DNA from 3 places in the Cognatishimia activa genome. Region 2 is predicted to be linked to each of the others. Evidence: riboswitches for the same ligand, from Rfam matches in the RefSeq annotation. Region 2 holds a riboswitch; each other region holds the start of a gene.
The links. Region 2 has a riboswitch for cobalamin ahead of HZ995_RS01185 (DUF1636 family protein). Riboswitches for the same ligand answer to the same signal wherever they lie in the genome.

Region 1: linked by a shared signal. The riboswitch ahead of HZ995_RS06005 (energy-coupling factor ABC transporter permease) and the one ahead of HZ995_RS01185 (DUF1636 family protein) in region 2 are both predicted to bind cobalamin.
Region 3: linked by a shared signal. The riboswitch ahead of HZ995_RS04640 (DUF1636 family protein) and the one ahead of HZ995_RS01185 (DUF1636 family protein) in region 2 are both predicted to bind cobalamin.

What each region holds. Positions count from the first base shown of each region.
Region 1 is NZ_CP060010.1:1,243,874-1,247,547, forward strand. Features, by position in the region: gene pip (prolyl aminopeptidase) at 1-378, opposite strand, end outside; gene ubiG (bifunctional 2-polyprenyl-6-hydroxyphenol methylase/3-demethylubiquinol 3-O-methyltransferase UbiG) at 428-1,174, shown strand; gene HZ995_RS06005 (energy-coupling factor ABC transporter permease) at 1,243-1,923, opposite strand; cobalamin riboswitch at 1,974-2,123, opposite strand; gene HZ995_RS06010 (hypothetical protein) at 2,248-2,415, opposite strand; gene HZ995_RS06015 (MarR family winged helix-turn-helix transcriptional regulator) at 2,412-2,864, opposite strand; gene HZ995_RS06020 (carbon-nitrogen hydrolase family protein) at 2,845-3,672, opposite strand.
Region 2 is NZ_CP060010.1:242,631-246,304, forward strand. Features, by position in the region: gene HZ995_RS01165 (cobyric acid synthase) at 1-394, opposite strand, end outside; gene HZ995_RS01170 (Lin0512 family protein) at 398-742, opposite strand; gene HZ995_RS01175 (Lin0512 family protein) at 739-1,086, opposite strand; gene cobO (cob(I)yrinic acid a,c-diamide adenosyltransferase) at 1,086-1,703, opposite strand; cobalamin riboswitch at 1,741-1,950, shown strand; gene HZ995_RS01185 (DUF1636 family protein) at 2,031-2,408, shown strand; gene cobW (cobalamin biosynthesis protein CobW) at 2,414-3,508, shown strand; gene cobN (cobaltochelatase subunit CobN) at 3,511-3,674, shown strand, end outside.
Region 3 is NZ_CP060010.1:953,695-957,368, forward strand. Features, by position in the region: gene HZ995_RS04630 (AAA family ATPase) at 1-662, shown strand, start outside; gene HZ995_RS04635 (HNH endonuclease) at 655-1,401, shown strand; cobalamin riboswitch at 1,788-2,000, shown strand; gene HZ995_RS04640 (DUF1636 family protein) at 2,106-2,513, shown strand; gene HZ995_RS04645 (ABC transporter ATP-binding protein) at 2,510-3,292, shown strand; gene HZ995_RS04650 (ABC transporter substrate-binding protein) at 3,304-3,674, shown strand, end outside.

The sequences.
Region 1 (3,674 bases), 1.0 Mb from region 2:
AGCAAGCGTTGCCCCCCAGCTTCCGCCAAACACCACCCATTTCTCAATACCCAGCGCGGCACGGATCCGTTCGATATCCGCGATCAAATGCCAAGTCGTGTTGTTCTCGATCGAAGCTTGGGGTTTTGACCGCCCACAGCCTCGCTGATCAAACAGCACCACGCGATAGACCTCGGGATCGAAATAGCGCCGCATCGTCGGGCTGCATCCGCCGCCGGGGCCTCCGTGAAACACCACAACAGGTGTGCCATTTGGGTTGCCAGATTGCTCGACATAGATCTGATGACCATCGCCCATATCCATCATGCGCTGATCGAAAGGCTCGATCAGCGGGTAAAGGAAAGAAACTGCGCGCTTTTGACCTGAATGTTTGTCCATATTGACACTATATAGTAACCCGCGCCCAAAAGATCATATGGAGATCAGAATGCAACCCGAGTTGAACACCGTCGACCCAGCGGAAGTCGCCAAATTTGAAGCCATGGCCGCGGAATGGTGGGACCCCAAGGGCAAGTTCAAACCGCTGCATATGCTGAATCCCTGCCGTCTGGATTATATCACATCGCAAATCGCCGCGGAGTATGGTCGCGACTTGGGAACCGAGCGCCCGTTCGAAGGCCTCACGATCCTCGACATCGGTTGCGGCGGAGGTCTGCTCAGCGAACCCATGGCCCGCCTTGGTGCCACCGTCGTCGGCGCAGATGCCGCCGAGCGCAACATTCCCGTCGCCAAGGTACATGCCGAGCAGTCCGGCCTGACCATCGACTACCGTCACACAACCGCCGAAGCCATCGCCGAAGCGGGCGAGCGCTTTGACATCGTTTTGAACATGGAAGTCGTCGAGCATGTGGCCGACCCGCAGGAATTCCTGACCTGCTGTCAGACCCTGTTGAAACCAGGTGGGATCATGATTTGCTCCACTCTGAACCGCAATCCCAAGAGCTTTGTCATGGGCATCATTGGCGCGGAATATGTCATGCGCTGGTTGCCCAAGGGCACACATGAATGGAGCAAGTTCATCACGCCGGATGAACTCTATGACTTTCTGGAAAAAGGCGGGCTGACGCCTGTGGATCGCAAGGGCTTTGTGTTCAATCCGATCACCTGGGGCTGGTCGATCTCTGATCGAGATCTCAGTGTGAACTACGTGACTACAAGCCAGAAACCGGCTTAGGGATCTGTTGGCGAGACCGATCCGAACTGTTTGGCCCAGCGCAACACAACTGCGATGGGCCTTTTTTGTTAAGAATTTGCGAGGTGCAAACGGCGCGAGAAAATGCCTCGTTCTGAAAGACCTTTTAGGTTTTTACCAATGGCCAGTGCGCCCAAATCAATCACAGGCTCGATCAGGATGACGGATAGATAGGCCAGACCAAAGCTTGTCACGGCACCAAAGTTTTCCGCGCCAAACCCCTGCCCGTAAAAGGCCCAAAACGCGACCCAGGCGACGACACCGCCCTGATAAACAGCCGACATTTTCAGGACGTCCACGTAGCGCAGGTCAAAATAGGCCGTCGACGCAGGCACAATGCGTTTTGCCAAAGCATCCACCGCAAACAAAGGAAACAACAGCGTCGAGACATTGACGAAATACATCGGCACATCACTTGGCGCAAAGAAAAGCCCCTGAACAGCCAAGCCGCCCGCAAGACCAATCGCAGCAGGCGCAGCCCCCAAGAGCAAAAACAGCGTCGTGCCCAAAATGAAATGTACTTCAGAAATACCAACCGCGAAATGTGGCATCAGCTCAAAGAAAACAAAAACTCCGGCGACAGCAAGAACGCTGCGCAGACCAAAGGACACAACAGAGTGGTCTTTCAGATCATCGGCCAGAAGTTTCAGGCTATAGCCCGCCGCAGCGGCAGCCGTGCCTTGGGCCAGGATCATTTTGGCGCCATCAACAACGCCCGGTTCAATATGCATAATATGCTCCTATAGCGTCCACCCGACGCCGGTTTTGGCCGAGACTATTCGGCAGTTACGGGGCGACGGCTGGTATCCTGACTTGCTGCTCAGATCCGAAGGGCTCTGCAAGGCTTACAGTTGCGGGGGCAGTCCAAGATTCTCACTTGGTTCCCAATTAAGGCCTCCTTTCGAAGACCGCCATCTATGACTGTTTTAGGGAAGTTACGCGGTTTGGATGCATCAATTGCGACGCTTTTCAACAGATATGCGCAAATCTTTAAGCAGAAAAAAATTAATATTTATTAATGCCTTAAGGCGTGAAATCCCGAAAACGCTCCGCGATCACTCCACCTCACAACTGCCCGTGTCTGAATTCAACCGCCCACCCTGCTCGACGCAGGCGTCTACAGCGGCAGTGTGCTGAATTGTCGGGATCGTATAGACAAGAATAAAGACCACCGCGGCCCCAACCGCGACCAGGTTCATCGATTTCTTACGTGAGGGAGTCACCCGTTTTCCTCGAGTTTGACGCGCAATTCGCGCAGGATCGGTAGAGCGGAACGCACGCGGTGTTCTCCGATGTCTTTGACCACTTCGGAAATGATCGGCGCGATATTCGCGAGCGCTGCGTCCCGCGCGCGCCGTCCCGCCGGGCTGATCGTCACCAGTTTGCGCCGCGCATCGTCCCAATCGGGCCTGATATGTACATTGCCCGCCGCCTCAAGCTTCGCGAGCGTATTGGTCATCGCTCCGCGCGTCACATGGAAACTTTTCGCCAGTTGCGCCGGAGTCCGCTCGCTGCCCGAATGCGCCAGATGGTTCAACACAGAAAAATGCGACAGCTCCATACCCTTAGGCAGCGCCTTAGACAGACGGTTGCGCGCCAATTGGTCGGCCATCAGGATCTCGCTGAATAGCGAAACCGCCAGCGCGTCGGTGTCATTCTGCGATTGGGCCATCGAACTCTGTCTCATGGGTCAGCGAAGGCACGCGGCGCCGCGCCTCGGATACTTGGTTGCGGTCAAGTTCCACATATAGGGTCACCGGATCAACCCCTGCCTCGGCCACAATCTCTCCCCAAGGTGAAATAGCCAGAGAATGCCCATAGGTCTTGCGCTTTGGCGCGTTTTCTCCGCATTGCCCGGGCGCGAGGATCCAGCATCCGGTTTCAATTGCACGCGCCCGAAGCAAGGCATGCCAATGCGCAGCCCCAGTCACCTGCGAGAATGCGGCTGGAACGGTGATCACCTCAGCACCCGCTTTCGCCAAACGATTGAAAAGATGCGGAAACCGGAGGTCATAACAGATGGTCAGGCCGATCTTGGCAAAAGGCGTGTCCGCCAAAACCGCACGCGCGCCCGGCCTGTAACCGGCGGATTCGCGATATGTCTCTTCGGGCGTTACCTGCACATCAAACATATGGATCTTGTCATAGCGTGCGCGGATCTCGCCCTGCGGGTCGATCAAAAACTGCCGATTGGCAAAGCGCCCGTCGGCATCACCGGTTTTCAGCGCCAAAGACCCGACGGTCAGCCAAATCCCATGCGCCTTGGCAGCCTCTCGCAAACCCACAAGCGTGCGATCTTCAGCCTCTAGCTGCAACACCGCATTTTGATGTGACCGACTGGCCGACACGCAATTGGACACTTCGGGCGTAAGAACATATCCCGCACCCTGCCCCGCAGCCTCGGCGATCCGCTCTTGCAACATGGCAAGATTGGCCGCCGGATCCTCAGACGAGGTGATCTGCAACAGGGCGGTTTTCATGG
Region 2 (3,674 bases):
CGACGATGACGAGATCGTGCTTCGATTTCAAATGGTTGAAACTCTCGAGCACGGAGACCATCAGTTGCGGTTTCAGCTTGGCATAATCGCGTGCTTTGGCTGTGGTCAGCCGTTTGCCCTGCACCACCACCTGAGCGCCAACGTCGGTTTCCGGCTTTAGCAGGACCGGGTTCATGTGGACCGTCGTGGGCAATTTGCACGCCAAGGCTTGCAAAGCCTGCGCCCGGCCGATTTCGCCGCCATCAGACGTGACGGCCGCATTGTTGGACATGTTCTGCGGCTTGAACGGCGCCACCGAAAGTCCGCGTCGCAAGGCCGCGCGACAGAGACCTGCCACCAGCATCGACTTGCCGACATTGCTGCCGGTGCCCTGAATCATGATGGCTTTGCTCATGGGCTACCCTTGTTTTGGCAGAAAGGCTTCGACCGCAGCGGTGGCGATGACGTTCACGGTGCCGTTGTCGGGGTTGGTCACGTCCATGCCGCCAAAGACAGCTTTTACTGTCGCTTTGCCGCGTGGCAGCACCTCGGCCAGGGCCGCGCAATCCACCTGTTCGGGTTTTTGCACACCGATCGTCACGGAAACGCGCATCTCTTCACTGGGGATGCCGAGCGTGCCGAACATCGGAATGCAGGAATGGCGGATCGCGTCTTCAATCGCGCGTTCTGCTGCCTTGGTATAGTCCTGACGGAAGAGGTTATTGCCCATGCCCATTTCCAGGATAAATCGTTGATCGCTCATGGCTTTACCTCCACATCCATCGCCACAGAGATCGCAACATTGGCGATAACGGTGGGATTGCCTTCGGGGCGCGGTACGTCAAGGCCACCTTTGACGGGGGTCACGGTGACCTGTCCGTAGGGGAAGATCGCGGCGATCTTGGCTTTGTCGATCTGCTCGGGCTGGGCGACCGCGACCTCGACGGTGATCTGCATCTCGGATTTGTCTTTGCCGAAGAGCTCCGCGAGGTTGATCGAATTGTGCCACAGCGCATCTTTGACGGCGCGGGTGGCGGCCTCGGTATAGTCCTGACGGCGCAGAGAGCTACCCATGCCGAATTCGGTGAGGAGACGTTTGAGGGGCATTAAAACTCAACCCCCTTCTGCGCCTTGATCCCGTCGCGGAACGGATGTTTCACTAAGGTCATTTCCGTCACCAGATCAGCCGCCTCTATCAACTCTGGCTTCGCGTTCCGCCCTGTCAGGCAAACATGCGTCATCATTGGTTTCTCGTTCAGCAGAAACTCCACGACCTCATCAATATTCAGATAGTCATTACGCAGCGCGATATTGATCTCGTCCAGCAACACAAAGCGATTGTTCTCATCCCGAATGAGCTGTTTCGCCAGCTCCCAGCCCGCTTCGGCCTTGGCGATATCGCGGTCGCGGTCCTGGGTCTCCCATGTGAACCCTTCACCCGAAACATAGAACTTACATTCATCCTTGAAATGCGTCTCAAGAAAGTCGCGTTCCCCCGTGGCCCAGGCGCCTTTGATGAACTGCACAACGGCTGTCTGCATGCCATGAGAGATACAGCGCATGATCATGCCGAATCCGCTGGAAGACTTGCCCTTACCCGGCCCCGTATGCACCATGATAAGACCTTTTTCTTCGGTCTTATTCTCCATCAAACGGTCCCGCGCGGCCTTGATTTTCTTCATTTTCTCTGTGTGACGTGCAGAGATGTCGGCATCTGTACTCATGGGGTCGTCCTCATAACTTGACTCGGGGGGCGGATAGGCGCATTCCCGTCCTGTTGGTTCCTGTATTTAGTGCAGGTGAAAAGGGAATGCGACATGGATTGCGACGCAATCCAAACCGCAGCCGCCCCCGCGACCGTGAGCGGAGAGGGTTTGGCAAGCCACTGGCGCAAGCTGGGAAGGGCCAAATCCGCCAAGGGAAACCTTGGGATCCGTAAGCCGGGAGACCTGCCAGCACCTGTGACTTTAACCGGACGGGGTGTTCCGGTGTCGGGACTTCGCATGATGCCCGCCCTACTCGCCCTTGTCCCTCCTGAAAGGAGAGACATGATGACTATGGAACCAGTCGAGGTTCTAGTGTGTTCGACCTGCCGTGCGGGCATGCCGACGGATATGGAAGGCCCGCGTCCGGGCGCACAACTGGCTGAGGCTTTGTTGGCCAAAGAGTGGCCTGCACATGTGACCGTAAAAACCACCGAATGCCTGTCCAATTGTGACAGCGGCTGTTCCGTCGCCGTGCGCGGCGGTGCGGATCGTTGGACCTATGTCTATGGCAATTTCACCGGCGCCGAGGATGCGGATCTCGCCCATGAGGGGCTTGTGAAATACGCAAGCACCGAGGACGGCCTTGTCCCCTGGCGCGAACGCCCCATTCACTTTCGTAAAAACTGTATCGCGCGGATCCCACCGCTGCGCCTGCCGGAGTAAGGCTTATGAGCACGCTTGAGAAACTTCCTGTCACTGTGATCACCGGCTTTCTGGGATCGGGCAAGACAACGCTGGTCAGCAAGCTGATGCAGAACCCGCAGGGCAAACGTCTGGCGGTTGTTGTGAATGAATTTGGCGATGTGGGCGTTGATGGCGACATTCTGAAATCCTGCGCCATCCCTGATTGCCCTGCCGAAAACATTATGGAGCTGGCGAACGGCTGTATCTGCTGCACCGTGGCCGATGATTTCATCCCCACAATCGAAGCGCTGATGGCGCTAGAACCCCGCCCCGATCACATCCTGATCGAGACTTCGGGTCTGGCGCTGCCGAAACCTCTGCTGAAGGCCTTTGACTGGCCCGATATCCGCTCCAAAATCACTGTGGATGGCGTGATTGCTCTGGCCGATGCAGAGGCGGTTGCGGATGGGCGTTTTGCGTCGAATGTTGCCGCCGTCGACGCCCAGCGCGAGGCGGATGAAGGTTTGGATCACGAAACTCCGCTGGCCGAAGTCTTTGGCGATCAGATTTCCTGTGCGGACATCATTTTGCTGACCAAACCTGATCTTGCAGGCGAAGACGGTGTCGCCAAGGCGAAGGCTTTGATCGAAGAAAACTCTCCGCGTCCGTTGCCGGTTGTGGAAGTGGCGGAAGGCATGGTCGATCCCCGCGTGATCCTTGGGCTGAATGCGGCAGCCGAGGACGATCTGGACAGCCGTCCAAGCCACCATGAGGATCATCACCATCATCATGACCACGATGACGATGACGATCATGATCACGACCACCATCACCACCATGACCACAGCCATGATGATTTCGACAGCATCGTCGTCGACATCCCCGAACAGATCGACGCCGCAACCTTCGCCGCCAAGGTCGAAGCCATGGCGAAAGAGCAAAACATCCTGCGCGTCAAAGGCTATGCGGCCGTCGAGGGCAAACCCATGCGCCTTCTGGTGCAAGCGGTCGGAGCGCGGGTGCGTCACCAGTTCGACCGCCCTTGGAAACCAGATGAGGCGCGCCAAGGCAAAATGGTCGTCATCGCGGAACATGACAACGTGAACCGCGCAGCCATCGAGGCGGCTTTCGCAAGCTAACCATGCACGTCGTCTTTCGCGAAAGCCACGGGCTCGAGGAAACGGAAACGCCCTTTGACGTCGGACAGACTCCGGCGGATCTGGTGGTATTGTCCTATTCCGACAGTGACCTTGGGGCGTTCGCGGCGGGCTGGCATCGTGGGAAAGATGATCTGCCGTCGCTCAG
Region 3 (3,674 bases), 710 kb from region 2:
CAGTCCTTGACGAAGATATTTCACTTGCAGAAGTCGATGTTACTACGTTCGACATACTTGTCTCAACGCCCAACGGCACTATCCCTTTTGAGCTAATGTCATCCGGTTTTCGGTCAACCTACTTTTTGCTTCTAAGCATTATTAAGGAAATTGAGTTCCGCAGGTTAGATGTGTCCGCCAAGCAGTTTTCTGGTGTTATCTTGGTTGATGAGATTGATCTTCACCTTCATCCAACTTGGCAGCAACAGATCGGGCGTATTCTCACAACCGCTTTTCCAATGGCGCAAATCATTGCAACCACACACAGCCCTCACGTTGTGCAGGCCGCTCACGCAAACGACGTAATTTCGCTTAGGCGTGACCGAATGGGCAATGTTGAATGCAAGAACACTTTGACAGGGAAGTACGGATTTGCGGGTTGGACGATAGAGGAAATTCTTGAAGAAGTTATGGGAGTCGAAAACACACGAACCAAAACTTTCCGCGATGCTATGCGGAAATTCGACTTCGCCTTGGATGCGGAAGATTCTCAACGAGGAAATGAAGCATTGGCCGAACTAGAGAAAATGCTCCATCCAAATAACCCATTATTAAAGCTTATTAAAATTCAATCTGCACCATTTGCATATGACGATAGGGCCGAAGAGGCTAAAGATGATTAAACTCACAAGAGCGCAAAAACCTGATTTTCTAGACGAAGAAACCGTTCAAGAATTAACAGATAAATATGCCGAGACTAGGCAGTCTGTTTGGAACAAGAAACAAATTAAAGCACCTCTACTCGCAAGCTCCTCTGACAAGTGCGCCTATTGCGAAGTCAATATTGCCGAAGAGTCTAAATATATGGAAGTCGAGCATTTTCGACACAAAGACGAATTTCCGGAAATGGTCGTCGAGTGGGAGAACCTCCTGCCTTCTTGTAAAAGATGCAACGGGAGGAAAGGCACCTACAATGTTGAAACTGATGGTATGATCTTAAACCCGTATGACGCGGACCCATCAGCGCATATGTTCTTTAAAGACTACCGGCTAAGGTGGCGAACCGAGTTGGGACGGAGGACGATTATCGATGCTCTTTACCTAAACGATTCCCAAAAGCTGGTGGGCGTTCGCCTGAAAGTGGGAGAAGCAATCTGCGAAGCTCTCGAGGGCCTCCGCGCTGACCTGGAGGAATACCAACAGGGCAATCAAACCGCTCGCAAATGGGCAAAAATCAAGCGCGGCGTAGAGCGGCTGCTTCGTGAGGCACAGCCAAGTGCCGCCTTTAGCGCGGTTGCAGCGACTGTACTGTTAAGCGACCCCGATTACGTGTGGATTCGCGACACTCTGGAGGCCTACGATGAATGGGCGGACCTTGAAGAACTTGAAGAAAACGCTCGCACCCTTATGCTGGATTTTTAGATGGGAACGAAACAAGAGATTTAATCAGTTAAAGCTTGCTTAGTGCTACATTTGAGTGCAACAGTGAACACAGTAGAGTGCCTGTAACATACTGTATTTTAATAACTTTAACAGCCAATACGCGTCCCCCCTAGGCTCCACCAAATCTTTCAACTCGATTTGAGTTGTTCCCAGATTGGCAAAAGCGTCAACGCGTGCCTTTCGCACTTGGGTTCATTGACTTCGAATTCGACGACCTCCGACCCATTTATGTTGGTGGGCTAATACCCCCGATCAGGTCTGCAGAATGCTGTATTGACACAGCAGCAAGTCCACTCAAACTTGCACAAACTAGATCGCAAACTTGCGCTCAAGCAATTGCCGACTTGACAGACTCAACAAGGACAGGCACGTCGGTTTGTGATGGTTCTCGACGTGCCAAGGCACATAGGGATGAAAAGGGAACGCTGTGCGGCGCGATAAATGTGCCAATTCAGCGACTGCCCCCGCAACTGTGAACGGTAAGCGCTCTGTCAAACCACTGGCCCTCATTCGGGCTGGGAAGGGACAGACCGATACAAGCCGTAAGTCAGGAGACCTGCCATCGAGCGTGTAACTTAACCCGGGCGGGGTGGCTCGGAAGGTAGCTAATATGACTTATTTTTCGGCCGTAGCCGTTCAAAAATCTGGCTCCTTTTTCGCCTCGCACATGCGCGGAGGGCGACATGGGCAAAACGACGTCTCATAGAATAACAGTTTGCACGAGCTGCAAGCACAAGGGCACGAGCTGTAAGCCGGGCTTTGACCTCATCAAGAAACTACGCAGCGCCATCGAGATGGCAGGTGATGCGATTCCCGAGGATTTTGAAATCTCTGGGGTCGCCTGCATGGCAGGGTGCGACCGGCCCTGCACCGTGGCGTACTATGGTTCGCAAAAGGCGACCTACCTGTTCGGCGATATTGACCCGGACACCGACATTCAGGACCTGGTCGAATTCGCTCAGCAATACGCCTATCTCCACGACGGCTGGTGTTCTTCGGTCGATCGTCCCGGCAAACTGCGCAAGTCGACGCTCGCGCGGGTACCTTCGAGCATGATCGCGCTGGAACCTACAGAGGAGTTTGCGCATTGAGCCACGCGAAACTCACAGTCGAGAACCTCAGCTGGCGCCCTTCGCGGAAAGCGCCGTTTATTCTGCATTCCACCAGTTTTACGCTGGACTGCGGTCGTATCCTTGGCGTGGTCGGAGCCAATGGCGCGGGTAAATCCACACTGCTGCGGTCCTTGTATCGCTATCAGGCCCCAACGACGGGAACGATCAAAGTTGACGACCAAGACATCTGGGCCATCGCGCCAAGGTCCGCGGCACGCATTGTCGCCGCTGTCTTGCAGGAACAACCCAACGACTTTGCTCTGACCGTCCGAGACATCGTGACCCTCGGCCGCCTACCCCATCGTTTGGGATTTTCCTCGCCGGGCCAGAATTGTGCGCAGATCATCGACAGGGTTCTGGAACAGGCAGACCTGTCACAGCTCGCGGATCGCCAGCTTGGCACCCTGTCTGGCGGAGAGCGCCAGCGCGTTATGATGGCGCGTGCTCTCGCGCAAGAGCCGCGCTTGTTGGTTCTGGACGAACCCACGAACCACCTCGACATCCAACACCAGCTCGAGCTTCTGCAGCTGGTGAAAGATATGGACGTGACGGTCGTCGTCTCTTTGCATGACCTCAATGTAGCCGCAGCCTATTGCGACGATATTCTGGTTATGGAACACGGCCACACAATCGCATTCGGACCTCCTGAAGAGGTTCTGACAGAAACTCTGGTCTCTGGCGCATTCAGCGTGACTGCTCAGCTTGAAAAGCTCAGCAAGAGCCAGAACAACCACTTCTCTTTCCAATTGAATTCATGAAAGGTTCCCCAATGAAACTCCTCCCACTCGCAATGGGGCTGTCTTGCGTTGCATCCATGACGCTTGCTGAGACTACAGTGCAAAGCTGTAACCGCGAGGTAACTTTTGACGGCGTGCCGCAGGCCGCGATCTCGAACGACGTCAACCTGACTGAAATGATGCTGGTGCTGGGACTGGCGGACAAAATGGTTGGCTACACAGGCATATCTGGCTGGAAAACGCTGGACGAAGAGATGCGCGCGGGCGTTGAAGAACTGCCAGAGCTTTCGGCCAAATACCCAACCAAAGAAGTGCTGATCGGCGCGGATGCGGATTTCTTCTTTGCGGGCTGGAACTATGGCATGAAGGTCGGCGGCGAAGTCACGCCAGAGACCCTCGCGCC